DNA from 4 places in the Streptomyces sp. NPDC026394 genome. Region 1 is predicted to be linked to each of the others. Evidence: riboswitches for the same ligand, from Rfam matches in the RefSeq annotation. Region 1 holds a riboswitch; each other region holds the start of a gene.

What was found. A riboswitch is a leader RNA that binds a small molecule or an ion and turns the genes downstream of it on or off. The one in region 1 is predicted to bind cobalamin.
Region 2: linked by a shared signal. The riboswitch ahead of ACZ4QV_RS23895 (CoA-acylating methylmalonate-semialdehyde dehydrogenase) and the one ahead of ACZ4QV_RS37420 (GHMP family kinase ATP-binding protein) in region 1 are both predicted to bind cobalamin.
Region 3: linked by a shared signal. The riboswitch ahead of nicT (Nickel transporter NicT) and the one ahead of ACZ4QV_RS37420 (GHMP family kinase ATP-binding protein) in region 1 are both predicted to bind cobalamin.
Region 4: linked by a shared signal. The riboswitch ahead of metE (5-methyltetrahydropteroyltriglutamate--homocysteine S-methyltransferase) and the one ahead of ACZ4QV_RS37420 (GHMP family kinase ATP-binding protein) in region 1 are both predicted to bind cobalamin.

Annotation. Positions count from the first base shown of each region.
Region 1 covers NZ_JBVHPX010000028.1:50,786-57,838, reverse strand. The annotation lists gene ACZ4QV_RS37450 (DUF6232 family protein) at 116-616, shown strand; gene ACZ4QV_RS37445 (hypothetical protein) at 613-1,032, shown strand; gene ACZ4QV_RS37440 (hypothetical protein) at 1,129-1,254, opposite strand; partial or broken gene ACZ4QV_RS37435 (alpha/beta hydrolase) at 1,289-1,420, opposite strand; gene ACZ4QV_RS37430 (bacteriocin fulvocin C-related protein) at 1,569-2,501, opposite strand; gene ACZ4QV_RS37425 (cytochrome P450) at 2,612-3,943, opposite strand; cobalamin riboswitch at 4,599-4,823, shown strand; gene ACZ4QV_RS37420 (GHMP family kinase ATP-binding protein) at 5,043-5,951, shown strand; gene ACZ4QV_RS37415 (cysteine synthase family protein) at 5,948-6,973, shown strand; gene ACZ4QV_RS37410 (ATP-grasp domain-containing protein) at 6,970-7,053, shown strand, end outside.
Region 2 covers NZ_JBVHPX010000010.1:240,443-247,495, reverse strand. The annotation lists gene ACZ4QV_RS23905 (enoyl-CoA hydratase/isomerase family protein) at 1-873, opposite strand, end outside; gene ACZ4QV_RS23900 (acyl-CoA dehydrogenase family protein) at 870-2,081, opposite strand; gene ACZ4QV_RS23895 (CoA-acylating methylmalonate-semialdehyde dehydrogenase) at 2,087-3,586, opposite strand; cobalamin riboswitch at 3,792-3,964, opposite strand; gene ACZ4QV_RS23890 (short-chain fatty acyl-CoA regulator family protein) at 4,069-5,478, opposite strand; gene aceA (isocitrate lyase) at 5,843-7,053, shown strand, end outside.
Region 3 covers NZ_JBVHPX010000002.1:167,352-174,404, forward strand. The annotation lists gene ACZ4QV_RS04945 (FecCD family ABC transporter permease) at 1-1,235, opposite strand, end outside; gene ACZ4QV_RS04950 (ABC transporter substrate-binding protein) at 1,235-2,347, opposite strand; cobalamin riboswitch at 2,609-2,821, shown strand; gene nicT (Nickel transporter NicT) at 2,820-4,064, shown strand; gene ACZ4QV_RS04960 (VOC family protein) at 4,233-4,733, opposite strand; gene ACZ4QV_RS04965 (DoxX family protein) at 4,834-5,385, opposite strand; gene ACZ4QV_RS04970 (hypothetical protein) at 5,705-5,971, opposite strand; tRNA gene ACZ4QV_RS04975 (tRNA-Val) at 6,281-6,355, opposite strand; gene ACZ4QV_RS04980 (hypothetical protein) at 6,533-7,053, shown strand, end outside.
Region 4 covers NZ_JBVHPX010000024.1:1,432-8,484, reverse strand. The annotation lists gene ACZ4QV_RS35260 (hypothetical protein) at 1-168, shown strand, start outside; gene ACZ4QV_RS35255 (hypothetical protein) at 437-991, opposite strand; gene metE (5-methyltetrahydropteroyltriglutamate--homocysteine S-methyltransferase) at 1,123-3,441, opposite strand; cobalamin riboswitch at 3,606-3,834, opposite strand; gene ACZ4QV_RS35245 (cupin domain-containing protein) at 4,214-4,636, shown strand; gene ACZ4QV_RS35240 (SDR family oxidoreductase) at 4,683-5,432, shown strand; gene ACZ4QV_RS35235 (GNAT family N-acetyltransferase) at 6,147-6,614, shown strand.

The DNA.
Region 1 (7,053 bases):
CCTTCCGGCTTTCGCGTAACCACTGTTCACCCGGCGGCCTTTCGGCAATGCTGGTCCGGCCGTGACTTTTCGGGCAGCGAACCACCTCGGGGGAAGCGTGTTCTACAAACGCGAAGTGATCAATGTCCAGGTCAGCCGACGGGTCCTCTGGGTCGGTACCGCGGCGTACCCGTTGCACAACATCGCCTGCGTGACGACGGTCAAGCTGAAGCCCGGACTCTGGCTGATCCTGAAGCGCGTCGGCCCCTGGGGCTTCGCGGTGTGCGCCGTGTTCATGGGAATGCTGCTGTACAGCACCGGCGGGCGCGTAGCACTCGCGATGCTCGTCGGCCCGCCCGTGCTCGCCGGCGCGGCCGTGCTGGTCGTCTCGGTCCTCGTCCGGCTGATCATGGCGGCGACGCGGAGTACGCTGCACCGGCTCAACATCGAGACGGCGGGCGCGCCCTACGCCGTACTGACGAGCCCCGACAAGAACCTGGTGGCGCAGATATCGCACTCCATCATGGCTGCGATCGACAATCCGCAGGCTGAGTTCCAATTCCAGGTGGAGAACTTCCACATCGGCGACAGCATCAAGCAGTTCGGCAATCAGAACACGGGCAAGGTGACCCGATGAACGAAATCCCGTCGCACTTCGGCGACAAGATATTTCAGATCGGCGACGGTAATGCGGGCAAAGTGCAGGGGCCGGTGACGTACGGCAATGTCGTGAAATCGCAACTGGCCTGGGGCGACGGCGCGGAGAACACCGCCCGGAAAGCCGGACGGAAGATCGCTCCGGAATTCGAGGTCCTGGTCGAAGCCGTCGCCGACACCCTGCGCCAGTTGCCCTCCCTGGCCGTCGCGGAAGAGGTTCTGGAAGACGCCGCGGCCATCGAGGCGGCCATCCTCGACGAGGCCGGCCGGGACCAGCCGGACCGCGGCGCGGTGCGGCGCGCGGTGGCGGCGCTCAAGGGGTATCTGGCCCCGATCGCCGTCGCGCGGTCGCGGCCGGTGCCGCCGCGGGCGGTGACGAGACGGCGCGGGCGCTGATCGAGCGCCTCACTGATGCGTTCTGAGGACGTTGCGGACGTGCCGCGAGGGGGCGCCCAGGTGCGTCGATGTGCGTCACATCCGGCGCGTAGGAGTTCAGCAGGCGAGGAACGCGGCCCCCGGGTAGCGCGCGGTGTACGCCGCGCGCACCGCCGCCTGGGCCCGCCGGTCGCCGGAGCGCCGGTTGACCCGTATGACAAACAGCTCCTCCGGCGTCTTCACGGCCGGCATCCCCGACAGCCGGACCGTGTCCGGGGAGGTCCACGGCGAGGGCCCGGTGGCCGCGCGAGGCCGGCTCGCGTACGGCTCCCGCCCAGTCGGCGGACGAGCCGTAGCCGCCGTGGACCAGGACGAAAGCCGGTGAACCGGCATCGTGGGGCAGTGGCACGGCGGACCTCCCTGTACGCGGGATGCCGACACGCGCGGTGCAGGCCGGTTTGGGGCCGGCCTGCCGCGCCCACCCTACGTTCGCGCGCCCGCGCCCGCTTCCGGAGGCCACCTCGCGGGCGCGGACCGGCTGCCCGTACGCCGCTTCCTCAGCCCCCGCACACCCCGTCGCAGTTCTGCTGCCACAGCCACCCGCAGCCCGAAGCCTGCGGGGTGCAGGGCACGGAGTTGCCGCATGAACTGCAACCGCTGGCACCCTTGTGGCAGTCGCAGTTCATCAGCAGGCGGGAGGTGCCGGGGGCGGCCGGGGCGGGCGAATCGGCCGGGCCGAGCACCCCGAGCGCGGCGAACGACACGTCGGGGCCCAGGACCGCCACCGACTCTTCCCGCAGCCGGTCGGCCTCCGCCGCCGGCCAGGCGCCGGTCCCGGCGAAGAGGGCCGGCACCGCCGCTGCGACCTTCTCCAGCATCGCCGTCCGCGGCCCCGACAGCTCGGGGTGCGCCGCCCGGTAGCGCTGTACGTGCTCCAGCCACAGGCCGGCCTTCGCACGGTCCGGGACACGGGCGTACACGGCCCTGCGCTGCGGCATCGGCAGCGCGGTCACTTCTCGGTAGCCGGTGGGGAGCCGTTCGAGCCCGGCGGCCCACTCCTCGGCGGCGGCAGCCGTCATCCGGCGTCCGGGCGAGGCCATGGCCGGAGCGGCCAGGCCGCCGGAGACGAGGAACGCGCCCAGCGCCAGGCCCGGCACGGCCTTGAGCAGTCTGCGCCGGTCACCGTGTACGAGCACGTCGGTCCGGTTCAGGGCCCGCACCACCCGCAGGGACCCGGCCGGCCCGAGCAGACGGCACAGCCGTACCGACAGCGCCGGGCCCGTCCACGCCCGTACCCGGTCCCCCTGCACGGCCAGCAGCGTGGGGACGAACGGCGGGTCGTCGCCCAGCGCCTGCCGCCGCAGGGCGCGTACGGGTGCGTCCCCGAGCCCCGCCATCGTCAGCCGGTCGTCCACCAGGCCGCCGATCTCCCCGGCCACCTCGCTGCACGCGCCACAGCCCGCGTCGAACGCCAATAACCACTCCGTCATGGCCACTCCCCTGCTCGCACCGGCACTGCCGCCCCATGCATACCCGGCTTCCCCGCGCACCAGCCCCGTCGGCACGCACCGGGTTCAGGCACGGAGTTCACGTACCGGGTTCAGGCACGCGGTGCGGTGTCACGGGGCGTCAGGAGCATCCGGATGTCGTCGCGCGCCCAGAGCACGAAGCGTTCGACCGGTGTCACCCGGTGCCCCGGCACGGGCCGGAAGCGGAAGCGTTTGAGCAGCACGGCCAGCACCAGTTCGGCCTCGACCACGGCGAGACCGGCGCCCTCGCAACTGCGCGGCCCGATGCCGAACGGGATGTAGGCCAGCCGCGACCGCCCGGCCACCTCCTGCGGGGTGAACCGCTCGGGGACGAACTTCTCGGGCTCGGGCCAGTGGTCGGGGTTCATGTGCACGGCCCAGAACGGGTAGAAGACCGTCGTACCGGCCGGGAGTTCATGGTCGCCCAGGACGAGCGGTCCGGTCGTCTCCCGCGCGCCGTACGGGCCGGGAGGGTACAGCCGCATCGCTTCCTTCAGGACCATGTCCAGGTAGGTGAGGCGCCGCAGGTCGGCGTACTCGGGCACGGCGCGGTCACCGAGTACGCGGTCCAGTTCGGCGGCGACCCGCTCGGCCGCCTCGGGGTGGCTCCCCAGGAGGTGCAGGGTCCAGGAGACGGCGACTCCGGTGGTGTGGTGGGCGGCGAGCAGCGTCACCATGACGGTGTCGCGGATGCGCGCGGGCCGCTCGCCGGCCTCGACGAGCGCCCCGATGAGGTCGCTGCGGTCCGCGCGGCCCCCGGAGTGGTGCGCCGCGACCACCCGGTCGACCGTCGCGCGCAGGTAGGCGAGGGCCCGGTCCGCCCGCTCGGCGCGTTCCTCCCGTGTGCCCGGCACCGGTACCTGGTAGAGCCGTCCCAGGTACTCGGTGAGCACCTCCTCGAAGGCCGCGACGACGCCGTCCGGGTCCGCGGCCTCGCCTTCCAGCGCGTACGCGCAGATCATCCGCAGCGACAGCGCGGTGAGGTCCTTCTGCAGGGCCACGGGCCCGTGGCCTGCCCGCTCGGCCCAGTGGTCCGCGAGTCCGGCCGCGAGCGCGGCGAACCGTGCGAAGTGCCGCTCGTGGGACGGGCGGCCGGCCAACACCGACAGCAGGACGCGCCGCCAGGGAGTGTGTTCCTCGGCCGGCAGCACCTGCAAGTTGCCCGCCTCGCACAGCGGGGCCAGGAACTCGAACAGCCGTTCCGGCCGTTTGTCGAGGTGGGCCGTGGCTTCCAGCAGTACGGGGTCGGCGACCGACACGGCCGTCTCCGCGCCCGGCAGTTGGAACCGCACGACGGGCCCGTACTCGGCGTGCAGCCGCAGTTGGTAGATGTGCAGTCCGCCCGCCGCGGCGACCGCCCCCACCCCGCCGTCCGGCCGGGGCTCGGGTCCAGGGATCCGCATGCCAACGCCTCCTGACTGACAGCCCGGCCCCGCCGTGCGGAGTGGCCCGCGCGGCGGGAGTGAACCTCCATCATCGTCCGTATCGGCGGTGGGAAGGAGGCGGTGGCCGATCGGAGGCGGTGGTGGCGGCCGATCAGGTGGACGTCCGTTCCGCTGACCGTGTAATGCCTCCACCCGAGTCGGCCCCCGCCATCTCCTTGGCGACAGGGCTCGACGAGACCCGCAAGGCCACGACGTCGGCGCCCGAGTCCTTGGACCTGCCGCACGATCTTGTCGACGCCGTCCGGCACTTTCGCGCCACCGTGCCAGGTGTTCAGGCTCATCCCCTTCAGGGCCCCCGCGGCCTTCCCGGGCCGCGGTGAGGCGCCCCGTTCCGTACCGGGCCGCCCCAGGTCTCCCGTGCGGCTCTCCAGCCGAGGGCCCAGGGGCTCGAACCGGCCACCGGGCCCGGCGAGTGGATCTGTCGCAGGACCGTGACGAGTCGTACCGACATGACATGTTTGAGCCGGGGCAGTGCCGGTGTGCTGCACGGCAGGATCGCTGGTGACAGGCTCCCGCGGGCCGTGGGCCCGTACTGCACACATCCCGCGCCCTGTCAGCGGCACCAATCGAGACAACCCCACAGACCTCTCTGTTGCGGTGGCGGGAACACCTCTACGCTGATGTGCGCAGTCGGTTCGCGCCACTCTCCGTGGGGCGTCGTAAGAGGGAACCCGGTGGGAATCCGGGACTGTCCCGCAGCGGTGAGTGGGAGCGAAAGCCGCCGATACAGCACCGCACCCGGTCGAAGGGTGCGGGAAGCGGTGGCCGGTAGTTGTTGCCGGAAGGCCCGGCCGACATGCCCATGAGTCCGGATACCTGCCACTGCGCGCGTGCGAGCGAGAACGGACGCACGCGCTGTCCACAGTGACCGCGAGGGCTGGGTCGGTGGTACAGGCGGAGCCACGCGCGTCCCGGCGCGGCCGCCCTCTCACTCACCGGTCGAAATCCTCGGACCGGGTGCGGCGGGAGAGGGCGTGTTCGTGACCGAGGAATACCGCAGGCGATGTCTCCGGGGCGGCCGACGGCCGGGTCCGGCACGGCCGTTGTACGGTGCCCGATGCTGACCACACCCGACGGCGGCCCGGCACGGTGGGTCTCCGGCGTCTGCCAGGGGACGCTGGGCGAGCTGTTCCAGGGCCCGCTGCGCCCCGGCGGCGAGGCGGACATCGCGATCGTCTCGTTCCCCGTGGACCGTCACTCCTGGGTGTACTTCTCGCCGGGCGCCGGGCCCGACGACGAACCGTCCGACGCATCGCCCGACCGACCGCTTCTCGGCGCGAAGGCGGCGACGGCCGCGCGGCTCTTCCTGGAGCACTTCGGCCTGACGCTGCCGCCGGGACGCTGGAGCACCCACTCGGACCTGCACGTCGGAGTGGGCATGGCCAGTTCGACGGCGGACATCGTGGCGACCCTGCGCTGCCTGTTCCGGGTCTTCTCACTGCCGTACGACACCGGGGCCGTCCGCCGCGTCCTGTCGGCGATAGAGCGGGCCGACAGCGTGTTCCTCGACGAGTTCGCGCTCTACCTGAGCGGACGGCACCGGGTCGTACGGCGGCTGGGCACCGGCATCGGTTTCCACACCGCTTTCGTCATGGAGCCGGGCACGGTGGACACCGCCGCGGTCACGCCGGTGCTGCGGCGGCACTACCGGCGCTGCGCCAGGGAGTACGAGAGGTGCCTGACCGACCTCCTGAAGGGCTTCGCCTCCGGCGACCCGGCAGCCGTGGCCCGGGCCGCGACCTTCAGCAGCGTGCTGTCCCAGGAGGTACTGCCCAAGCACACCTTCGAAACCGTGCTGGCCCACCGCGAGGAGTTCGGGGCGGACGGCGTCTTCGTCGCCCACACCGGATCGCTCGTCGGTTACCTCTTCAGCTCCCGGCCGGCGCCGTCCCTGAAGGGCGAGCTGTCCGCCTTCTTCCGTTCGCTCGGTCACCAGTGCTCTTTCGCCCAAGGAGGCTACGCGTGACGACACATCCCCACATAGCCGACGCCCTCAAGATCCCCGACCTCGTCCGGCTGACGGACGGCATGGTGCTGCTGCGGTTCGAGTCGATGAAGATCTACTCCGCGCTGGCGGCCGTCCGGCAGCTCCTCGACCGGGGCACCGTCCGTACCGGACAGACCCTGATCGACAGTTCCAGCGGCATCTACGCCTACGCCCTCGCGCTGGCCTGCCACCGCTACGGTCTGCGCTGCCACATCGTGGCCTCGACCACCGTGGACGCCACCACCCTCGCCCAGTTGGAGATACTCGGCGCGACGGTCGAGCAGGTCAGACCGTCGAAGAACCTCAAGCTCGATCAGGAACTGCGGGTCCGGCGGGTACGGGAGATCCTCGCCGAACGGCCCGGCGTCCACTGGATGCGCCAGTACCACGACGACATCCACTACCTGGGCTACCAGGAGGTCGCGGACCTGGTGACCGCGGCCCTGCCGGACCGCACCCTGACGGTCGTCGGCGGCGTCGGGTCGGGCGCCTCGACCGGCGGCCTCGTGAAGCATCTGCGCCGCCGGGATCCCGGCGTCCGGCTGGTCGGGGTGCAGCCGTTCGGCAGCGTCACCTTCGGGAGCCAGGACCACCACGACCCGGAAGCCATCATCGCCGGAATCGGTTCCTCGATCCCCTTCGACAACGTCCGCCACCACCTGTACGACGCGGTGCACTGGATGGACTTCACCCACGCCATGTCCGGCGCCGTCGCGCTGCTGCGCGAGCACGCCGTCTTCGCCGGGCTGTCCACCGGCGCCGCGTACCTGACCGCCACCCACGAGTCCCGCCGCCACCCCGACCGGCTCCACCTGGTGATCGGTGCCGACACCGGCCACCGCTACGTGGAACGGGTCTACGCCCGCCACCGGGAGGCCGTGGACCTGGCCGCACTGAAGCCGACGGAGGTCGGCAGCCCCGAGGAGATGTCCATGCCCTGGTCGACGATGGCGTGGAACCGCGCCCCCTGGCCGTCCCGCCGTGAGGAGACCCGCGCATGACCGTGGTCTGCCTGGAATCGCTCACCTTCGGGCTGGGCCACCTGACGCGCGCCGCCGCCCGGCTGGGCGAGCCGCTGCGG
Region 2 (7,053 bases), on a different contig from region 1:
GACGCGGTACTCCTGGTCCAGTACCCGTTCGAGCGGCCCCAGGTCGCGGGCCCGGCGCAGTGCGGCCAGGGTGACCTTCAGAGAGGTGGGGGACTTGGCGAGGATCGTCTCGGCGGCCTCCTTGGCCTCCGGGACGCCGCTGCTGAACAGCCGGTCCACGATCTCCTCGACGGTGCCGGCCGCGTAGCAGGGGTCGATCCACTGGCGGTGGGCCGCCAGTTCGCCCTCGGGCACCTCCTGTACGTACCGGGGCAGTACCTCGGGCACCGGGGCGGCGGCGAGGTCCGCCAGCAGCCCCGCCACCCGCTCCGACGGGACGAAGTGGTCGGCGAGCCCGCACAGCAGCGCGTCACCGGCCCGCACCGGTGCCCCGGTGAGCGCCAGGTGCGTGCCCAGTTCCCCGGGTGCGAGTGCCAACAGGTACGTGCCGCCGACGTCCGGTACGAAGCCGATGCCAGTCTCGGGCATGGCGACCTGGGAGCGCTCGGTGACGATCCGTACGCTGCCGTGCGCCGAGACGCCGACGCCGCCGCCCATCACGATGCCGTCCATGACGGCGACGTACGGCTTGGGGTAGCGCGCGATCCGGGCGTTGAGCCGGTACTCGTCGCGCCAGAACGCGGCGGAGGCCGAGCCGTCGCCGGTCCGCGCGTCCGCATGGATGGCGCGGATGTCGCCGCCGGCGCACAGGCCGCGCTCGCCCGCTCCAGTGATCACGACGGTCTCGACCGTCGGGTCGTGCTCCCACGCGTCCAGGGCCGCGTCGATCCGGCGCACCATGGCGTGGTCGAGGGCGTTGAGCGCCTTCGGCCGGTTGAGCGTGAGGTACGCCGCGCCGCCCTCGATCCGCAGCAGTACGGAGTCGTCGGTCATCGGGCGGCCCCCGTCCCGGCGCGGGCGCCGCCGGTCTTCGCCCCGGTCAGCCCGCGGGCCACGATCAAGCGCATGATCTCGTTCGTCCCTTCCAGGATCTGGTGCACCCGAAGATCGCGGACGATCTTCTCGATGCCGTACTCACTCAGGTAGCCATAGCCCCCGTGCAGTTGCAGCGCGCGGTCGGCGACGGAGTAACCCGTGTCGGTGGCGAACCGCTTGGCCATCGCGCACAACTGCGGCGCCTGCGGGTCCGCCCGGTCCAGCGCCTCGGCCGCCTGCCGTACCAGCGCGCGGGCGGCGGTCAGCTCGGTCGCCATGTCGGCGAGCCGGAACTGGAGTGCCTGCGCCTCCAGCAGCCGCCCTCCGAACGCCTCCCGGTCCGCGAGGTACGCCTGCGCGGCGTGCAGCGCGCTCTGCCCGCCGCCGAGGGAGCAGGCGGCGATGCCCAGGCGGCCGCCGTTCAGCCCGCTCATCGCGATACGGAAGCCGTCGCCCTCCGCACCGAGCCGCCGGCCGGCGGGGACGCGCACCTCGTCGAGGATCACCTGCCGGGTGGGCTGCGCGTTCCACCCCATCTTCTTCTCGTTGGCGCCGAACGACAGCCCCGGGTCGTCCCGCTCCACGAGGAACGCCGAGATGCCGCCGGGGCCGTCCTCGCCGGTACGGGCCATCACCACGTACACCTGCGAGGTCCCGGCGCCGGAGATGAACTGCTTCACTCCGGTCAGCACGTAGGAGTCGCCGTCGCGCACCGCACGCGTGCGCAGCGCCGCGGCGTCCGACCCGGCGCCCGGCTCGGTCAGGCAGTAGCTGCCCAGGTCGGCCATCGAGCACAGGCCGGGCAGCCGGCGGGCGCGCTGCGCGTCGTCGCCGTACCGGTCGATCATCCAGGCGACCATGTTGTGGATGGAGAGATAGCCCGCGATGGACGGGCAGGCGGTGGCCAGCACCTCGAAGACCAGCACGCCGTCCGCGCGGCTCAGCGCGGACCCGCCGTGCTCCTCCCGTACGTAGATCCCGCCGAGCCCGAGCCCGGCGGCCTTGCGCAGCACGTCCACGGGGAAGTGCTTGTCCTGGTCCCAGGCCACGGCGTGCGGCGCGATGTGCTCCTGCGCGAAGTCCAGCGTCGTCTCGACGATGGCGAGCTGGTCGGCGGTGAGTGAGGTCAGCGAGGCGGCCGTGGTGGCGGTGGTCATGACGCTCATCGCGCTCAGCCCATCGTCGGGAGGGTGAAGCTCGCGCCTTCCTTGACCCCGGGGGGCCAGCGCGAGGTGACGGTCTTGGTACGGGTGTAGAAGCGGATCGCGTCCGGGCCGTGCTGGTTCAGGTCGCCGAAGCCGGACCGCTTCCAGCCGCCGAAGGTGTGGTAAGCGACCGGCACCGGGATCGGCACGTTCACGCCGATCATGCCGGTGTCCACCCGGCGGCTGAAGTCCCGCGCGGTGTCGCCGTCGCGGGTGAAGATGGCCACGCCGTTGCCGTACGGGTGCTCCGTGGGCAGCCGCAGCGCCTCCTCGTAGTCCGCGGCCCGTACCACCGACAGGACCGGGCCGAAGATCTCCTCCTGGTAGATCCGCATGTCCGGGGTGACCCGGTCGAAGAGCGACGCGCCCGCGAAGAAGCCGTCCTCGTGGCCGGGCAGGGTGAAGCCGCGTCCGTCGACGACGAGTTCCGCGCCCTCGGTGACGCCGAGGTCCACATAGGCGCGGACCCGGTCCAGCGCGTCACGGCTCACCAGCGGCCCGAAGTCGGCGTGCGGGTCGTCGGAGCGGCCGACGCGCAGCGTGCCGACCCGCTCCTTGAGCCGCGCCACCAGCGCGTCGGCGGTCTCCTCGCCCACCGGCACGGCGACCGAGATCGCCATGCAGCGCTCACCCGCCGATCCGTACCCGGCGCCCACCAGCGCGTCCACCGCCTGGTCGAGGTCGGCGTCCGGCATCACGATGAGGTGGTTCTTGGCGCCGCCGAAGCACTGGGCGCGCTTGCCGTGCGCGGCGGCGGTCGCGTAGATGTGCGCGGCGATCGGCGTCGAGCCGACGAAGCCCAGCGCTTCGACGCGCGGGTCCGCCAGCAGCGTGTCCACCGCCTCCTTGCCGCCGTGGACGACATTGAATATGCCCGGCGGCAGTCCCGCCTCCAGGAACAGCTCGGCCAGCCGCAGCGGCACCGAAGGCGCCCGCTCGGACGGCTTGAGAAGGAACGCGTTGCCGCAGGCGATGGCCGGCGCGGCCTTCCACAGCGGGATCATCGCGGGGAAGTTGAACGGGGTGATCCCGGCCACCACGCCGATGGGGCGGCGCAGCGAGTGCACGTCGATGCCGGTACCGGCGTTGTCGGTGAACTCGCCCTTGAGCAGGTGCGGGACGCCGGCCGCGAACTCCACCACCTCCAGGCCGCGCTGGAGATCGCCGTGCGCGTCCGCGACCGTCTTGCCGTGCTCGCTCGACAGCAGCCGGGCCAGCGCGTCCCGCTCGCCCTCCACCAGGCGCAGGAAGTTCAGCAGGACGCGGGCGCGCCGCTGCGGGTTCCACTCGCCCCACTCGGGCTGGGCGGCCGCGGCGTCGGCGACGGCGGCCGCCGTCTCGGCCTGGCCGGCGAGCGGCACCCGGGCCTGCACGGTGCCGGTGTTGGGGTCGTACACCTCGCCGTGCGCGCCCGATGTTCCCGGTACGTGCTCGCCGCCGATGAAATGGGTCAGTTCTCGGACCATGGGGGCCTGCTCTCGTCAGGTGAGATCCGGGGATGGCACGGCCGGGCCCACGGGCGGCGCGGATGGCGCGCGGACCGTGGCGGGGCCGTGGGACGCGAAAGGCGTGGAACCGTCAGCGCGCGGGCGGTGCCGCGGGCCGGGCCGGATCACCTGGGTTGTGGGTACGCACCGATGCCATGCGTGTCTGCTCCATCCTCGTGGACAACACGGAACAACACCCGCGGCCGGTATCCTGGCTTCCGGATCGTCGTGCGCCGCCCGCCTTCCCGACGCACCCGCGTCAGTGGCGTGTTGCTCGGCGTCGCACTCCCCGGTCACAGTGGCGGGACCACGCCGGATTCGCACCGGCTTCCCTGCACCGCGGGCCTACGTCACGAACATATAGTTGGACGTCCTAGTAAGTCCAGGGGGATCGGTGATCTTCCGGGTGCCCCGGGGCGGGCCGCTGGGACCGCGTACGCCTCTCAGCCGTCCCGTACCCCTCAGCCCTCCCGCACCGGATACGGCACGAACGTGCTGCTGTTCTCGTCGATGGCCAGGGGACGGCCGAGCGGCGGCACGGCGCGCTGCGGGCACTCCAGGCGTTCGCAGACCCGGCAGCCCATGCCGATGGGGATGGCGGCACCGGCGTTGTCCAGGTCGAGGCCGTCGGAGTAGACCAGCCGGGAGGCGTGCCGGATCTCGCAGCCGAGGCCGATGGCGAAGGTCTTGCCCGGATCGCCCCAGCCGCCGCGGTGCCGGGTGACGGTGCGGGCCGTCCACAGGTAGCGGCGGCCGTCCGGCATGGCGGCGATCTGCACGTGGATACGGCTGGGCGCGGTGAACGCCTCGTAGACGTTCCACAGCGGGCAGGTACCACCCGCCCGGGAGAAGTGGAAGCCGGTGGCGGACTGCCGCTTGGACATGTTGCCGGCCCGGTCGACGCGGACGAAGGAGAACGGGACCCCGCGCCGGCGCGGCCGTTGCAGGGTGCTCAGCCGGTGGCACACCGTCTCGTACCCGAGGCCGAACCGGTCGGTCAGCCGCTCGATGTCGTACCGCAGCTCCTCGGCCGCGGCGTGGAACGGGCCGTACGGCAGCACCAGCGCCGCCGCGAAGTAGTTGGCGATCCCGATCCTGGCCAGCGACCAGGCCGTCGTGCCCTCCTCGAAGTCCTCGGAGGCGGGCCGCGACAGCTCCTCGCCGGCCTCCAGCAGCGCGAGCTGGGTCGCCATGCGGAAGGCGCGCTGCCCGGGCCGCAGTCCCGCCGACAGGCGCAGCACCCGGGCGGACGGATCGTAGTGGTGCAGCGGCCCGTCGGGCGTGTCGACGAGGCGTACGCCGTGCCGTCCGGTGAGCCGGGCGGTCAGGGCGCGTCCCGCCTCACCGGGGCGGATGCCCAGCTCGGCGGCGAGTTCCTCGGCGGCGGTGTCGGCCTCGTGCAGGTAGTTCTGCCGCCGGTAGAAGAACTCGCGGATCTCCTCGTGCGGGGAGAGCGGCGCGGCCGGGTCGGTGCCGCCGCCGTCCCGGCCCTCCGCCACCTCCGCCAGCCGCTCGGTCAGCGCCAGGTTGCGCCGCCCGAGGCCGAGCAGCACCGACGCCACCGCGGGCTGCCGGGAAGCGAGTTCGGACAGGTCGGTGGGGGAGATCCGGCCGGCGGCCAGCTCGTCGGCGAGCGCCTCGCGCAGGTCGGCCAGCATCCGGCTGGTGTCGCGCTCGGAGAAGAAGCCGGGGTCCACCCCGAAGGTCTCGGTCAGCCGCAGCAGTACGGGCACGGTCAGCGGCCGTGAGTCGTGCTCCATCTGGTTCAGGTAGCTGGGCGAGATGGCCAGGACGCGGGCCAGCGCCGCCTGGCTGAACCCGCGCTCCTCCCGCAGCCGGCGCAGCCGCGCCCCGGCGTAGATCTTGCTCACGGTGTCCCCTCCGTCGCTGCCGCCCGGCTCACCCTAGTCGCCGTACGGCGGTCACGGACCTTCGCAACCTTGGCAGAAAGGTGCCACAAGATGGGCAGAACTTGGCTGCGGGCCACCGTTGATGGCACCAAGTGCCACTGCCAGAGTCGGTGGTGCGGCCCCCCGGCAGCATTGCTCACCCCGCCACCGGGACCTCCGGCGGGCCGCACCTCAGCAATTCGTGGCGCTGCTACGGCACTCGGTGCACGCGGTGCCGAGGATTCGCACCCTTCACCGGCAGTCCACCACAGCAGCCCACCACCCACCACCACAGAGCAGTCCACGGCTCAGCACAGCGGTCCGAGCGAACACCCGGGAGATGGTCATGGCACAGACAGGTACCGAGACGGCCGAGGAACTGGCCCGGCGGTGGGCGACCGACCCGCGGTGGCAGGGCACCACCCGTACCCACAGCGCCGCCGACGTGCTGCGGCTCTCCGGCAGCGTCCGCGAGGAGCACACCCTGGCCCGGCGCGGCGCCGAGCGCCTGTGGCGGCAACTCCACGAGCAGGACTACCTCCACGCCCTCGGCGCGCTGACCGGCGGCCAGGCCGTGCAGCAGGTCAAGGCCGGTCTGCAGGCGGTCTACCTCTCGGGCTGGCAGGTCGCCGCCGACGCCAACCAGGCCGGTCACACCTACCCGGACCAGAGTCTCTACCCGGCCAACTCGGTGCCGCAGGTGGTGCGCCGCATCAACAACGCGCTGCTGCGCGCCGACCAGATCGCCACCGCCGAGGAGGCCGGAAACACGACGGACTGGCTGGTGCCGATCGTCGCCGACGCCGAGGCCGGGTTCGGCGGCCCGCTCAACGCCTTCGAGCTGACCAAGGCGATGATCGAGGCGGGCGCGGCCGGCATCCACTACGAGGACCAGCTCGCCTCGGAGAAGAAGTGCGGCCACCTCGGCGGCAAGGTCCTGGTGCCCACCTCCCAGCACCTGCGCACCCTGGGCGCGGCCCGCCTGGCCGCCGACATCGCCGATGTGCCGACGGTGCTCGTCGCCCGCACCGACGCCCTCGCCGCCAACCTGCTGACCAGCGACGTCGACGAGAACGACGCCCGCTTCTGCACCGGGGAACGCACCGCGGAGGGCTTCTACCGCGTCGAGAACGGCATGGCCCCCGCCATCGCCCGCGGCCTGGCGTACGCCCCGTACGCGGACCTGCTGTGGATGGAGACCGGCACGCCCGACCTGGCCCAGGCCCGCGAGTTCGCCGAAGCGATCCACGCCCACCACCCCGACCAGATGCTGGCGTACAACTGCTCGCCGTCCTTCAACTGGCGCGCCGCGCTGGACGACGACCAGATCGCCAAGTTCCAGCGGGAGCTGGGCGCGATGGGATACCGCTTCCAGTTCATCACCCTGGCCGGCTTCCACTCCCTCAACCACGGCATGTTCGACCTCGCGCGCGGCTACGCCGAACACGGCATGACGGCCTACGTCGACCTCCAGGAGCGTGAGTTCGCCGCCCAGCAGCACGGCTTCACCGCCGTCAAGCACCAGCGCGAGGTCGGCACCGGTTACTTCGACCTGGT
Region 3 (7,053 bases), on a different contig from region 1:
TCCAGCACGTACAGCAGTACGGGCGCGCCGATCAGCGCCGTCACCACGCCCACCGGCAGTTCCTGGCCGTCCATGGCGGTACGGCACACGATGTCCACCACGATCAGCAGGAGCGCCCCGGTCAGCGCGGCCAGCGGCAGCAGCCTGCGGTGGTCGCCCCCGACGATCAGCCGGCACAGGTGCGGCACCATCAGCCCCACGAAGGCGACCGCCCCGGACACCGACACCAGGACACCGGTGAGCAGGCTGGTCACCACGAACAGCAGCCGGCGCAGCCGCACGACGTCCACGCCGACGCTCGCCGCCGTCTCGTCCCCCATCGTCAGCGCGTTCAGCGCGCGGGCCCGCGCCTGGAGGACCAGCAGCCCGGCCGGTACGGTGACGGCCGGCAGCAGGAGCGTGCCCCAAGTGGCGCCGCCCAGGCTGCCCATCAGCCAGAACAGCACGCCGCGCGTCTGCTGCTCGTCACCGGCCTGCAGTACGAGGTAACTGGTGAACCCGGCCAGGAACTGCCCGATGCCGACCCCGGCCAGCACCAACCGCAGCGGCGCGAAGCCGCCGCCCCGGCGGGCCAGCGTCCACACCAGCGCGAACGAGGCGAGCGCCCCGGCGAAGGCGGCCGACGACAACCCCAGGCCCCCGCCCAGCCCGAACACCCCGCCCGCCCCCGCCACGGTGCCCGCGCCCAGCACGATCGCGGCCACCGCGCCCAGCGAAGCGCCGTTGGAGATGCCCAGCAGGTACGGATCCGCCAGCGGGTTGCGCACCAGCGCCTGGGTGGCCGTACCGACGAGCCCGAGGCCCGCGCCGACCAGCGCGGCGAGCAGCGCCCTCGGGACCCGCAACTGCCAGACGATCAGGTCGTCCGTCCCCGGCCGGGGCGGCTCGCCCCCCAGGCGCCGGAACACCACCGACCACACCTCGGCCGGGGCGATGTCGGTGGCACCGAGTGCGACGGCCGCGGTCAGCGCGACGAGCAGGGCGACCAGCAGCCCGAGAGCGAGCCAGACGGCACGGGCCTGGCCGGGCCCCCTTCCCTCGGCACCTCCGACCCGCCCTTCCTCAGCACCTCCGACCCGCCATTCCGCGGCACCTCCGGCCCGTCCTCCCTCAGCTCCTCCAGCCCGCCGTTCCTCGGCTCTTCCGGCCCGCCCGTCGTCCTGCCCGACGGCTCGCCCGAGGTCCGGCCCCGGAGCCTGCTCGACGGCCTCCCGCCTCGCGCCCGGCGCTGCCATCAGCGGTCCGCTCCGGGCTCGGCCAGGCGGTCCGGGTAGAGCGTCGCCGCGATCCGCCGCACCGTATCGGCATTGCCCACCCCGGCGATGGTCGTCTGCTCCGAGCCGATACGCAGGAATTTCCCTTCCCGCACCGCGCGCAGTCCCGCCGTGGCCGGGAATTCCTTGAGGAACTTCTCAGCTTCGTCGAATGCCTTCCCGGTGGCCGCGGCACTTCCCCGGTTCCGTACGCCGAGCTGGATCCAGTCCGGGTTCTTCGCGACCACGTCCTCCCACGACACCGGCTGGAAATCGCTCGCGCAGTCCGCGAAGATGTTCCGCGCCCCCGCTTCGGTCAGCACCGCGTTGGCCACCTGCCGGTTGCAGACCGCCACGGGCTGTTTCGTCCCCGCGTCGAAGTCGAAGAAGAAGTACGACGGCCGCTTCGCCGCAGGCACGTCGGCAAGGGCCGCACGTACCGAGGAAACCTTCTTCTCCATCTCCGCCACCAGTCGCCCCGCACGGTGCGAGGTACCCGTGACCTGACCGAGCCGCCGGATGTCGGCTTCCACCGCGGACAGGTCCCGCTGCGGCACCTTCTTGCGCGGCGCACACGCCGTAGAAGCCAGATAGACGTGCTTGATGCCCGCCGCGGCGAATTCCTCCTCGGTCGGACCGGTCGCCGCGCCGCCCATCATGCCCATGGACGCGAACGTGTCGATATAGACATCGGCTCCGGACCCGAGCAGCTTCTCCTTCGGGATCACCGTCTTCCCCAGCACCGGGACGCGTTGCGCGCGGGCGTCCAGTTCGGGAGGCAACGTGCCTTTCCCCGGCGGGAATCCGGTACCGACGACCCGGTCGCCCGCTCCCAGCCGGAGCAGCATTTCCAGGCTCGCCGCATTGCTCGTGACAATCTTTCGCGGCGCCTCGGAAAACGTCGTCCGCCGCCCCTCGCAATCGGTGACCGTGGCGGGAAAGCCACCCGCTCCGCCGCCCCGCCCGTCCGCGGCGTCCGCCGCCGTCTGCCCGCCGGAACTACCGCAGCCGGTGGCCAGCGCGGCCACCCCCAGCACCCCCACGATCGCCGCCACCGACCGGCCTCGCCACGCCGACCGACCTTCCGGCACCATCCGGCCTTCCCAAGCCGACCGACCTTCCGGCGCTGCCCGGTCTCCCGACACGGACCGGCCCTTCGACACCGACCGGCCCTTCAGCACCGGCCGGCTCCCGGCCACCGGCTCCACCAGATCCATCCGAGGACGCATACGTCCGCTCTCCCTGCCTCTCGACCGCCCGAGGGCCCGCGCGTGCGGGCCCGGGACCAGGTAGTCGAGCGGACGGCGCCCCGGGTTCCCGCCGTATTGGTCCGATGACCACACCGCGGCCGGGCGTTAGAGTGTGCGGGCCGTGGTGTCGGGAAGACCGGTGAAGACCGTCAGGTCCAGACCGGAGCGGCCCTCGCCACTGTGATCGGGAAGTTCCCGCCCCGTTCCGTACGCGCCCCGCGCCCGTACGGAGCCACTGGCCGCAGCCCGCGACCGGGAAGGCAGGGGCGGGCGCGCACACCCGTCAGCCAGGAGACCGGCCACGGCATCTCACGAACTGATCCACGAGGTGCTGGAGCGTGACCACCGGATGCCCCCGTCCGCCAATTCCCCTTCCCCTTCACCGTCCCCGTCTTCTCCCCCCTCCCCCTCCCCCTCCACTTCGCCGTCCCCGCCGTCCGCTTCCGCGTTCCGCTGGCGGCGGCAGGACACCGTGCGGACCGCCGGGCTGATGGCGGTCATAGCCGCCCTGCACGTCATCGCCTTCGGTGTGCTCTTCCTGCTGGTCGTGCCGCAGCACTACGCCGTCGGGTCGCAGGTCTTCGGGGTCGGTCTCGGCGTCACCGCGTACACCCTCGGTATGCGGCATGCCTTCGACGCCGACCACATCGCCGCCATCGACAACACCACCCGCAAACTGATGGCCGACGGCAAACGCCCGGTCTCGGTGGGCTTCTGGTTCGCGCTCGGGCACTCCAGCGTGGTCGTCGCCATGGCGGCGCTGGTCGCCGGCGGCGCGCAACTGGCCGGCACCCTGCTCGACGACGGATCGAGTGCCCACCAGGTGCTCGGCACCGTGGGCACCACGGTCTCCGGCAGCTTCCTCTACCTCATCGCCGCGCTCAATCTCGTCGCGCTGGCGGGCATCTGGCGGGTGTTCCGGGCGATGCGGCAGGGCCGGTACGACGAGGCGGAGCTGGAGCAGCACCTCGACTCCCGCGGCTTCATGAACCGCGTACTGGGCCGCTTCACCCGCTCCATCACCCGGCCCGGCCAGATGTACCCGCTCGGCCTGCTCTTCGGTCTCGGCTTCGACACCGCGACCGAGGTGACGCTGATGGTGATGGCGGGCAGCGGCGCGGCGGCCGGTCTGCCCTGGTACGCGATCCTGGTGCTGCCGCTGCTGTTCGCGGCGGGGATGAGCCTGTTCGACACGCTGGACGGTACGTTCATGAACTTCGCGTACCAGTGGGCGTTCTCGAACCCGGTGCGCAAGGTCTACTACAACCTCACGATCACCGGTCTGTCGATCGCCGTCGCCTTCTTCATCGGGACCATCGAACTGGTCACCGTCCTGCACGAGAAGCTGAACCTGACGGACGGCGTGACCGGCTGGATCTCGGCGATCGACCTGGACAACGTGGGCTTCATCATCGTCGGCCTGTTCGTGGTGGTCTGGGCGGCGGCGCTGGCGTACTGGCGGCTGGCCGGGGTGGAGAAGCGCTGGTCGGCGCGGGCCACCGAGGCGACCGGGGCCCCGGAGGCCGCACGGGCCCCGGAGACGGCCGGGGAGACCGCCTGACCCGTCGCCCGACCTACCGGGCCCGACCTACCGGACCCGGTCTGTCCGCTCCCCGCCCCGCCCTTCATCAGTGGGGGCCGGGCCACCGCCCCCACCCGCCATCGGCAGGGTCGGCCGCCGCCCCACCCTCCACCGGCAGGGTGGGGCGGTGACTGCTCCCGCCCTGCCTCAGGTCGCCGAACCGGCCGCCGCGCCCGTCTTCAGATCACGGCCCCAGCGCGCCAGCTCGGCTTCGAGGTCGAGCGGGCGCAGCCGGTCCGGTTCGTCCGGGCCCGGCCAGTCCGTACGGGGCACCCGCCACATGACCTCGAACTCGTTGCCGTCCGGGTCCTTGGCGTACAGCGACTTGGACACCAAGTGGTCGGTGGCGCCGACCAGCGCGCCCCGCCCCGCCAGGTCCGCCGCCACGTCCGCCAGCTCCCCGAGGGTGCCGACCTCCCAGGCCAGGTGGTAGAGCCCCACCCGGCCGTGCTCGGGGCCCGGCGCACCGGCGCCGACCGCGAACAGTCCGAGATCGTGATCGTTGGCGGTCCCCTCGGCGCTGAGGAACGCGGCCCTCCCCGGTATCTCGGTGTCCACCCGGAACCCCAGCGTTTCCGTGTAGAAGGCCACAGCGCGCGCCACGTCCCGTACGTAGAGCACCGCGTGATTCAGCCGCCGCACTGCCACGTCAATCCCTCACCTTCCGCTTCTCCCCGCACCCATCACTTCACGGCACATCACGTCATGCCACACTCGGCTCCCCCGGCTCCACCCGGCTCGCCAGGAATCAGTCGCGCACCAGCAGCATCACGAACGCGACGATCACGCCGAACACCAGGGCGGCCACCCCGTACGCAAGGCGGTGGTTGCGCAGGACCGGGAGCAGCCGGTCGACCGCGTACCGGCCGGGGCCGGTCAGTGCCAGGGCTCCCGCGCCCGCCGTGAGCAGCAGCTCGTACTCGACGCCCTCGGGCGCGAAGAAGCCGCCGCCCCACTTCACCGCCAGCGCGTTCACCATCGTCCCGACGACCGCCGCGCCCGCCAGCGGCGTCAGCAGCCCGAGGACCAGCCCGAGGCCGCCCAACGTCTCGCTGAGGCCCGCCACCACGGCCATGGCCTTGCCGGCCGGGTAGCCGCTGGCCGTGAAGAACTGTCCGGTTCCGTCCAGCCCCGGTCCGCTGAACCAGCCGAACAGCTTCTGCGCACCGTGCGCAGCCATGGTCAGGCCGACCGCGAGCCGCAGAACCAACAGACCGATGTCGTACGCGTGCGGGGTCGCGGCATGGCGGTCGTCGACGCCGCTGCCGTAGTCGCGAAGGGGGCTGAGGGGGGAGGACATGCGAGCGCTCATTTCTGTCTGTCTGGTCCGTCCGGACCGGCGTGCCCTACGGGAGGACCGACGCCGCCCCGACGGAAGTACTTGAAACTTCAAGTCACACACCGACGATACACATCACTTGAAAGTGAAACAACACCCCCACCCCTCACCCTCCGAACGCCACCCCACACGATGCGTAACCCTTAAACCTACCCCCCACACCCCCACCACACACCGCATCCACACCAAGACCCACCCCACCCCACCCCCAGAAAAACCACTCCCCAACACCGCCCACCCCTCCTTTCCCTCCCCTCCCCCCTCATCTCCCTCTTCCTCCTCATCCCCCTCCCCCTCGCCCACCTCTGCCGCCCTCTCCCCACCCCTCCGCAACCGCCCACGTGTCCTTGTCCCCACCGCGCCACTCGACGAGCCCCGGAGTGTCCAGGTCGATGTCCTCGGCATCCGGCGCCAGCCCCGCATGCCGCAGGAACTCGGCGACATCACCACGCCCGTGCGCCAGCCCGACGATCTGCCCGTGGACAGTGACCCGCCGCCCACCGGACGAGGAGGGCGGGTGGACGATCACCGGCGGATGCTCAGCCATGCTTTCAGCGTGCACCGAGACCGCCCACCACGCATGTCGGCCGCACCGCACCATGCCGGCCCCATTGCCGGAGAGCTGCACGGAAGCGCGCCCACCGATACTCACCGAACCAGCGTCGCTGGTCGTGGCGTTGACGTACGGAACAACCGCGCCAGGCTTGACGAGCCGCCCGGCGTCCGCGACGCACCACACGGCAAAGCCGGCGCACCGCCCCGGCTCGCGACATCCAAACACCGTCCGACCAGCAACATCGACGTCAACCCCAAATGCCGAAGACCCCCCGTCAAGATCGACGGGGGGTCTTCGCGCTGGTGGGCACAACAGGATTTGAACCTGTGACATCTGCTTTGTAAGAGCAGCGCTCTACCGCTGAGCTATGCGCCCTGGCTGGACCGACAGACTACCTTGCTTCCTGGGCTGCTTCACAAACCAGGGGCCTCAGCTCCGGCGGCGGGCCGGGGAACCAGCCCCCGAGATCGCGAACCAACCGGCCGCTGTATTCGTTCTCACTGGGTGGGAGAATGGCAGCCGGGCCTGGGGCGATGCGATCGGGAGAGGGATGTGACGGCGACACACACGCAGCCGCACGAGCAGCGAGCACGCCGTGCAGTACGCCGTCGCCCCCGCGGGGGCGCGTTCCGGGACACGATGGCTCTGCTCCTTCTGCCGCTTCCTTTGCTGGCCGCCGCGGCGCCGGCCGCGTTCGCCGGTGGCGGTACGCGGCGCTGGTTCGGGCGCGGGGAGAGCCAGCGGGCGGACGCGCAGGCCGCGAAGGATGCCGCGGCTGCGGCGTTCTACGAGCTGGACACGGCACAGCGCGACCTGCGGATCTCCATAGAGACGATCACGGCGGTCGACAGTTCGCCGGCGGCCGTACGGGCCGCGAAGGACTACGAGAACTTCGGGCGGCGGATCGACGAGGTCAGCCAGGGCTACATCAGCGCTGTCGACGCCCACGATCTCGACCGGGACGATCTCGACGCCGGTGCCGCCTCACGGGCCCGCGCCGACCTGACCCGGGCCAAGGAGGAGCTGGAGCGGGTCAAGGCCGACCTCGACCGGTTCGCGCAGGGGCTCGGCCC
Region 4 (7,053 bases), on a different contig from region 1:
GCGGACCTGTCCGCCGCCGTCACCGCCGACCTCCAGGGCAGCCACTTGGCGGTGGACCGGCTGCGGGACGTGCTGACACGCGCGTTCTCCGTCCGTACGGAAGGCACGGTGTCGGGCGACCAGGAGGTCGAGCTCCAGATCGTCCTGGAGAGCACGGGGCAGAGCTGACCCCTTCCGGTGCACCATGTGTGCCGCGGGCGGGTGCGGAGCAGCCTCAGTTCTGCTCCGCACCCGCCCGACGGACGTCCGGGGCCCTCACCCCGGAGTCTGCACGCCCCGTACCAGGTACTCCGCATACACCTTGACGGTGCGGCACGCCGCCAGTTCGCGCCGACCATACGGAGACTCTGACAGTGGCGCCGAATGCCAACAACCATGGCCCCGTGCCAACTTCTGCGCATCTTCCCGCCCGCCCTTGCGAAGACTGCCAAGCCGTTCACGTGGCGGCGCGCTCCCTCCGCCACGCCACCGCGTCGGCAGTCAGCGGCGCCTGGATGTTATAGACGTCGCCGACCCGCAGGTTGCCCGGTGTGCTGAATTCACCGTGGCAATTGATGACGGAGACGGCGACCTGGGAATTCGGCTGCCAGAACGTCCGGTAGTGCGGCGCGTTCGCCGCATCCGGGATCTCCAGCAACGGGACGCCGCGTCGCTCCAACAGACGCCGCAGCTTCTCGAACCGCAGCCGGGGGGCGAAGCGCCCGTACCGGGTTCGCAGCACCTCGTCGACGGACTTGTGCTTCCGGTGGGCCAGTCTGTGCACCTGCAAGGTGAAATGGTGCCCCGACCAGAGGGCGTCGGTGGATTCGCGTTCCCAGAAGAACTCGGGCAGGCCGTAGGAGTAGCCCAGGCCGGTTTCCCCGAACCTGTTCTCGCCGAAGTCCGGCCCCAGGTTTTCGGCGACGCGCTCGGGAGAATCGGTGTGGCGCAGGCCGAGCACGGCGCCGGTGGTCACGACGTCCATGTAGAACGCCAGGGAATACGGGGTCAAGTGATGTTCCTCGATAAGTGCGGGGAGAGCAGTTTACGGCCCGCCGGCCGGCCGTTCCCGAGCCGGCCGGCGGACTGCCCCCCCCCGGGTCACCCCCATGAACCGGTTCTAGCTGTGGAGTTCGAAGGTGATCACGACGTGGGCAGCTCCGCGCGCACCGTCCGCGCGGCCGCGACGAGGTTCTCCAGCGAAGCACGGGTCTCGGGCCAGCCCCGGGTCTTCAGACCGCAGTCGGGATTGACCCACAGCCGCTCGGCCGGGATGGCGCCGAGGCCCTTGCGCAGCAGGCTCGCCGCCTCCTCGGCGCTCGGCACGCGGGGCGAGTGGATGTCGTACACGCCCGGGCCGGCCTCCCGCGGATAGCCGTGTTCGGCCAGTTCACGGGCCACCTGCATGTGTGAGCGGGCCGCCTCCAGGCTGATCACGTCGGCATCCAGATCGTCGATGGCCTGCACGATGTCACCGAACTCGGCGTAGCACATGTGTGTATGGATCTGCGTCCGGTCCCGCACCCCGCCGGTGGTGAGGCGGAACGCCTCGGTGGCCCAGGCGAGGTAGGCGGGACGGCCGGCGGCGCGCAGCGGCAGCGTCTCGCGCAGCGCCGGCTCGTCGACCTGGATGACCGAGGTGCCGGCCGCCTCCAGGTCGCCGACCTCGTCACGCAGGGCCAGCGCCACCTGCCGGGCGGTGTCGCCGAGCGGCTGGTCGTCCCGGACGAACGACCAGGCGAGCATGGTGACCGGGCCGGTCAGCATCCCCTTGACCGGACGGTCGGTGAGCGACTGCGCGTACCGCGTCCACCGCACCGTCATCGGCTCGGGCCGCGAGATGTCGCCCGCGAGGACCGGCGGCCGGACGTACCGCGTGCCGTACGACTGGACCCAGCCGTGCTGTGTGGCGAGATACCCCGTCAGCCGCTCGGCGAAGTACTGCACCATGTCGTTGCGTTCGGGCTCGCCGTGCACGAGGACGTCGATGCCCGCCTCCTCCTGGAAGGCGAGCACCTCGCGGATCTCGTTCCCGATGCGTTCCTCGTACCCGGCCGTGTCCAGGCGTCCCGCCCGCAGGTCGGCGCGGGCGGCGCGCAGTTCGGCGGTCTGCGGGAAGGAGCCGATGGTGGTCGTCGGCAGCAGCGGCAGGCCGAGGTGGGCCCGCTGGGCGACGGTCCGTTCCCCGTACGGCGCCGAGCGGCGGCCGTCGGCGTCGGTGACGGCGGCGGTACGGGCCCGTACGGCGGGGTCGCGGGTGATCGCGGAACCGGCGCGGGACGCCAGGTCGGCGCGGTTGGCGGCCAGTTCGGCGGCGATCGTGTGGGTGCCCTGCGCGAGGCCGCGGGCGAGCGTGGCGACCTCGGCGGTCTTCTGCCGGGCGAACGCGAGCCAGCGCAGGACCTGCGGGTCGATGTCCCGCTCGGCGGTGGCGTCCAGCGGCACGTGCAGCAGCGAGCAGGAGGCGGCCACGTCGACCCGGTCGGCCAGACCCAGCAGCGTACCGAGCGTGGCCAGCGACTTCTCGTAGTCGTTGATCCAGATGTTGCGGCCGTTGACGACTCCGGCGACCAGCCGCTTGCCGGGCAGGCCGCCGGCGGCGGCGAGCGCGTCCAGGTTGCCCGCCGCGGCCTCGGTGAAGTCCAGCGCGAGACCGTCGACGGGCGCCTTGGCGAGTACCGGCAGGGCCTCGCCGAGCTGGTCGAAGTACGAGGCGACCAGCAGCTTCGGGCGGTCGGCGAGCGTACCGAGGACGCGGTAGGCGCGCTCGGCGGCGTTGAGGTCGGCCGGGGTGCGGTCCTGCACCAGGGCGGGCTCGTCCAACTGCGCCCACTCGGCGCCGGCCGCGCGCAGGTCCGCCAGTACCTCCGCGTAGACGGGCAGGAGCCGGTCGAGCAGGGTCAGCGGGTCGAAGTCGGCGGCCACACCGGGGGCCGGCTTGGACAGCAGGAGGTAGGTGACCGGGCCGACGAGGACCGGGCGCGGGGTGTGACCGAGCGCGAGTGCCTCCCGCACCTCGCCGACCTGCTTGGCGGAGTCGGTGGAGAAGACGGTGTCAGGCCCCAATTCGGGCACGAGATAGTGGTAGTTGGTGTCGAACCACTTGGTCATCTCCAGCGGCGCCACATCCTGCGTCCCGCGCGCCATCGCGAAGTAGCCGTCCAGGGCGTCGGCCTCGACGGCGGCGCGGTGCCGTTCCGGGACAGCGCCGACCATGACGCTGGTGTCCAGCACATGGTCGTAGTACGAGAAGTCACCGGTCGGCACCTCGTGGATGCCGGCGTCGGCCAGCTGCTGCCAGTTGGAACGGCGCAGGTCCTTCGCGGTCTCCCGGAGGGCGTCCGCGGTGACGCGGCCCTTCCAGTACCCCTCGACGGCCTTCTTCAGTTCCCGGTGCTGTCCCTGGCGGGGGTAGCCGTACACGGTGGCCCGTGCTGCCGCGGCTGCGGGCTTCGCTGTCACGGAACTCTCCTTCGCGAGCGTGATCTTCTCCGAGCCCGGTGACGGGACGAGAACGCGAAGGAATGACGCACCGGACGGGCCACCCGGCGCCGAACGGCACCCATGCCCGCCTGCTGTGGTCGCCGACCCGCCCTCGAGGTCACCGGAAGGTCCGCGCACGTACGGACGCACGCGGGCAACGGGCAGGTCTTCGGACTCGCGGGCACGCCTGCCGGACCATCGTCCGGCGGACACCTATTGGCCGTCGCTTCCCGGATCCGCGGCCCGGATCCAGTGCGTATGACGGCGGTCGTTCCCGCTCACCGCTGCGGGGCAGTCCCGGATTCCCACCGGGTTCCCTCTTACGACGCGCCTGCCTGGCGGGCAGGGCGAACCAGCTGCACCGGACAGCGTAGATCGGTCGCACCCGGTAGGGACACCCTTGTTCACATGGTGGTACGTGAGATGGGACACGGGGGGAGGGGTGGGGGCGGGCGGGGGCGGAGCCGGGCGGGACGGCGGGGACGGGGACGGGCGGAGCCGGGTCGGACGGGCGGGGCCGAGGCTCCGTACGGCGTCCCGGATGTGTCCGGATCGGCGCTCACCGGGCATGCCGGGGGTCTGAACAATGGGACATCTCCCGGCCGGGCCGCTTACCGGCGGGCCGTTCGCCGAGGCCTGGTGCCGTACACCGGGGGGGGCCGGCACCGCACACCGGGGCGGCACCGCCATCGCTACCGATACCGGCACAGGCACCGGCGCCGGCATCGGCACCGCAGAAGGAGGACCCGCCATGCCCGGCACCCACGAACACCCGCCCTCGGAGGCATGGAAGTCCGCGCTCACCGTGCTGCAAGAGGTCGTCCCGCCCGCCATCCCGGAGGGCGCGCACGTGTCGACCGTCCAGATCGAGTACCCGCCCGGCGACCAGGGTGCCCCGCCGCACCGCCACCCAGGGCCGGCCTTCGGGTACGTGCTGGAGGGCGAGATGCGCTTCGAACTGGAAGGTGAGCCGGAGCGGATCGTCCGCGCCGGGGAAGCGTTCTGGGAGCCCGGCGGTGACGTCATCCACTACCAGGACGGCAACGCCCTCACCGACACGCGGCTGCGCTTCGTCGTCACCATGCTCTGCGTACCGGGGCAGCCCATGTCCGTCCTGGTCGACGACGAAGAACTCAAACAGCGCGCTCACCTGCGCGTACCCCGGGAGCCCTGACGCCTCTCCGCCCCAGCGGGCGCCAACAGCGCGAGGAGCAGACGAAGTGAAGATCGTGGTCATCGGAGGCACCGGCCTCATCGGCGGCAAAGTGGTCGGCAGACTCACCGAGCGCGGACACGAGGCCGTGCCCGCCGCGCCCAGTACGGGCGTCAACACCCTCACCGGCGAGGGCCTCGACACCGCGCTGGCCGGAGCCCAGGTGGTCGTGGACGTGGCCAACTCGCCCTCCTTCGAGGAGTCGGCGGTCCTGGAATTCTTCACCACCTCTACCCGCAACCTGCTGGCCGCCGAGGCCACGGCGGGCGTCACGCATCACCTGGCGCTGTCGATCGTCGGCATCGACGACCTGCCCGACAACGGCTACTTCCGGGCGAAGGTGGTCCAGGAGCGGCTGATCAAACAGGGCCCGATTCCCTACTCGATCCTCCGGGCGACACAGTTCTTCGAGTTCGTCAGAGGCATCGCCGACGCCGCCACCGACGGCGACACCGTGCGCGTACCACCCGTGCTCTTCCAGCCCCTGGCCGCCGCGGACGTCGCCGAGGCGGTGACCAAGGCCGCCGTGGAAATCCCGCAGAAAGCCACCACCGAAGTGGCCGGCCCCGAAGTCTTCCGCTTCGACGAACTCGTCGCCCGGGCCCTGCACGCCTGGCACGACCCGCGCACGGTCGCCCCCGACCCGCACGCCCGCTACTTCGGCTCCGAACTCACCGAACGCAGCCTCGTCCCCGACGAGGGCAGCGCCCGACTGGCCACCACCCGCTTCGAGGACTGGCTGCGTACGTCTTCCTGAACACGGCGAGGCAGGCATACACGTTGCTCGCGGTCCGAGGACGGGTTCGATCAGATCAAGCGACACACCGCGCGTGCCGCCAGGTCCGGTGGGCGGGGTCGCTCACACCCTTCACTGCGAGCATTTCTACGTTGTGGGCGAACGCGGAAAGGTGTCCGAAGTGCAGACTCGGACCGCTCAGATGGAAACGGCCGGCGGCCGCATCGACCTGCGGCATGCCGGGCAGGGAAGGAACTTGTTGTTCGTGCACGGTCTGATGGTCGACGGACACCTGTGGGACCCGCTGGCCCCGGGACTGCACGACCGGTTCCACATCGTGCTGCCCGACATGCCGTTAGGGGGACACCGCACGCCGCTCGAACCGGACGCGGACTGTTCCCTGGAGACGCACGCTCGGTCGCCATCGCGGAGCGTTCACGCGCCTTCGTGTCGCTCGACGAGCCGGACCGGCTCGTCGAGCGTCTCCTCGAATTCATCGACGACGGCAGACCATCACAGGACGCGACGTAAAAAGGAGGGACACATCGCACCCACCGACCCCACGGCCGAGAAACTGGGAACTACCCACCCCTGAACGGTTGTCTCCCGGCCTTGACCGAGCGCAGCGCTCCGCGACGTCACCCAGTTACCGCGAGTAGCTGAGCGTTCCAATGCCGATCACATCCCCATCGCACCCCCCTCGCATCCCCATCACCCCCAACCGAAAGGCAGGGCATGCAAGACGTACGCCGGGCCCGTACGACCGACCACACCACCCTCGTGGAGTGCGTCCAGCGCTGGTGGGGCGACTCACGCACCCCGGAACAAGCGAGGGAACTCTCCCTGCTGCTGCCACGCCTCTTCCTGCAACACTTCGCGGACACCAGTCTGGTGCTGGAGGACGTGCGGGGAATCCGGGCGTTCCTCGTAGGCTTCCACTCCGCCGACCACGCGGACCAGGCGTACATCCACTTCGTCGGAGTGGACCCCGAGTTGCGCCAGCAGGGCGTCGCTCGTCGCCTCTACACCACCTTCTTCGAACGCGCGGCAGCAGCCGGCCGCACCGAGGTACGCGCCATCACCTCGCCGCACAACACCGGTTCCATCGCCTTCCACAGGGCCCTGGGCTTCACCCCGTCGGCCCCGATCGCGGACTACGACGGTCCCGCGCTGGACCGGGTGACTTTCCGCCGCGCCCTTTGAAGAGGCGGAGGTGGCGGGCGGGCGTCCCCTGTGTGGGGCCCGCCCGTTGCCCGGCGGGTAGGGACCATCCCCGCACGCGCGGGGACCGCGACGCGGACCCCGGTTGGCCCGGCCCCGGACGGGGACCATCCCCGCACGCGCGGGGACCGCAGGCCTCGACCAGCGGTTTCGTCAGGCGTGGTGGTGGTTTTTCCTTACTTTCAGGGATTCCGGCGAATGCTGCGAAAGCTGCCTCTTCTTGGTCATTCCGTCGCTGCTCCCCTCGGGAAGGCCCCTGGGCCGAAGGCGAATCGACTTCGGTGGAGCAGGATAGGCCCTCCTGGTTGACGAGGTGGCAGCCGTGGGGCCGGGGCGAATGCGGAGTGCCGGGGAGAACCCCGCGTTCGTGCGCGTCACGCGGCTCGGCGTTTGCGTTGGCGGTAGGTGGTCAGCTTGCGGC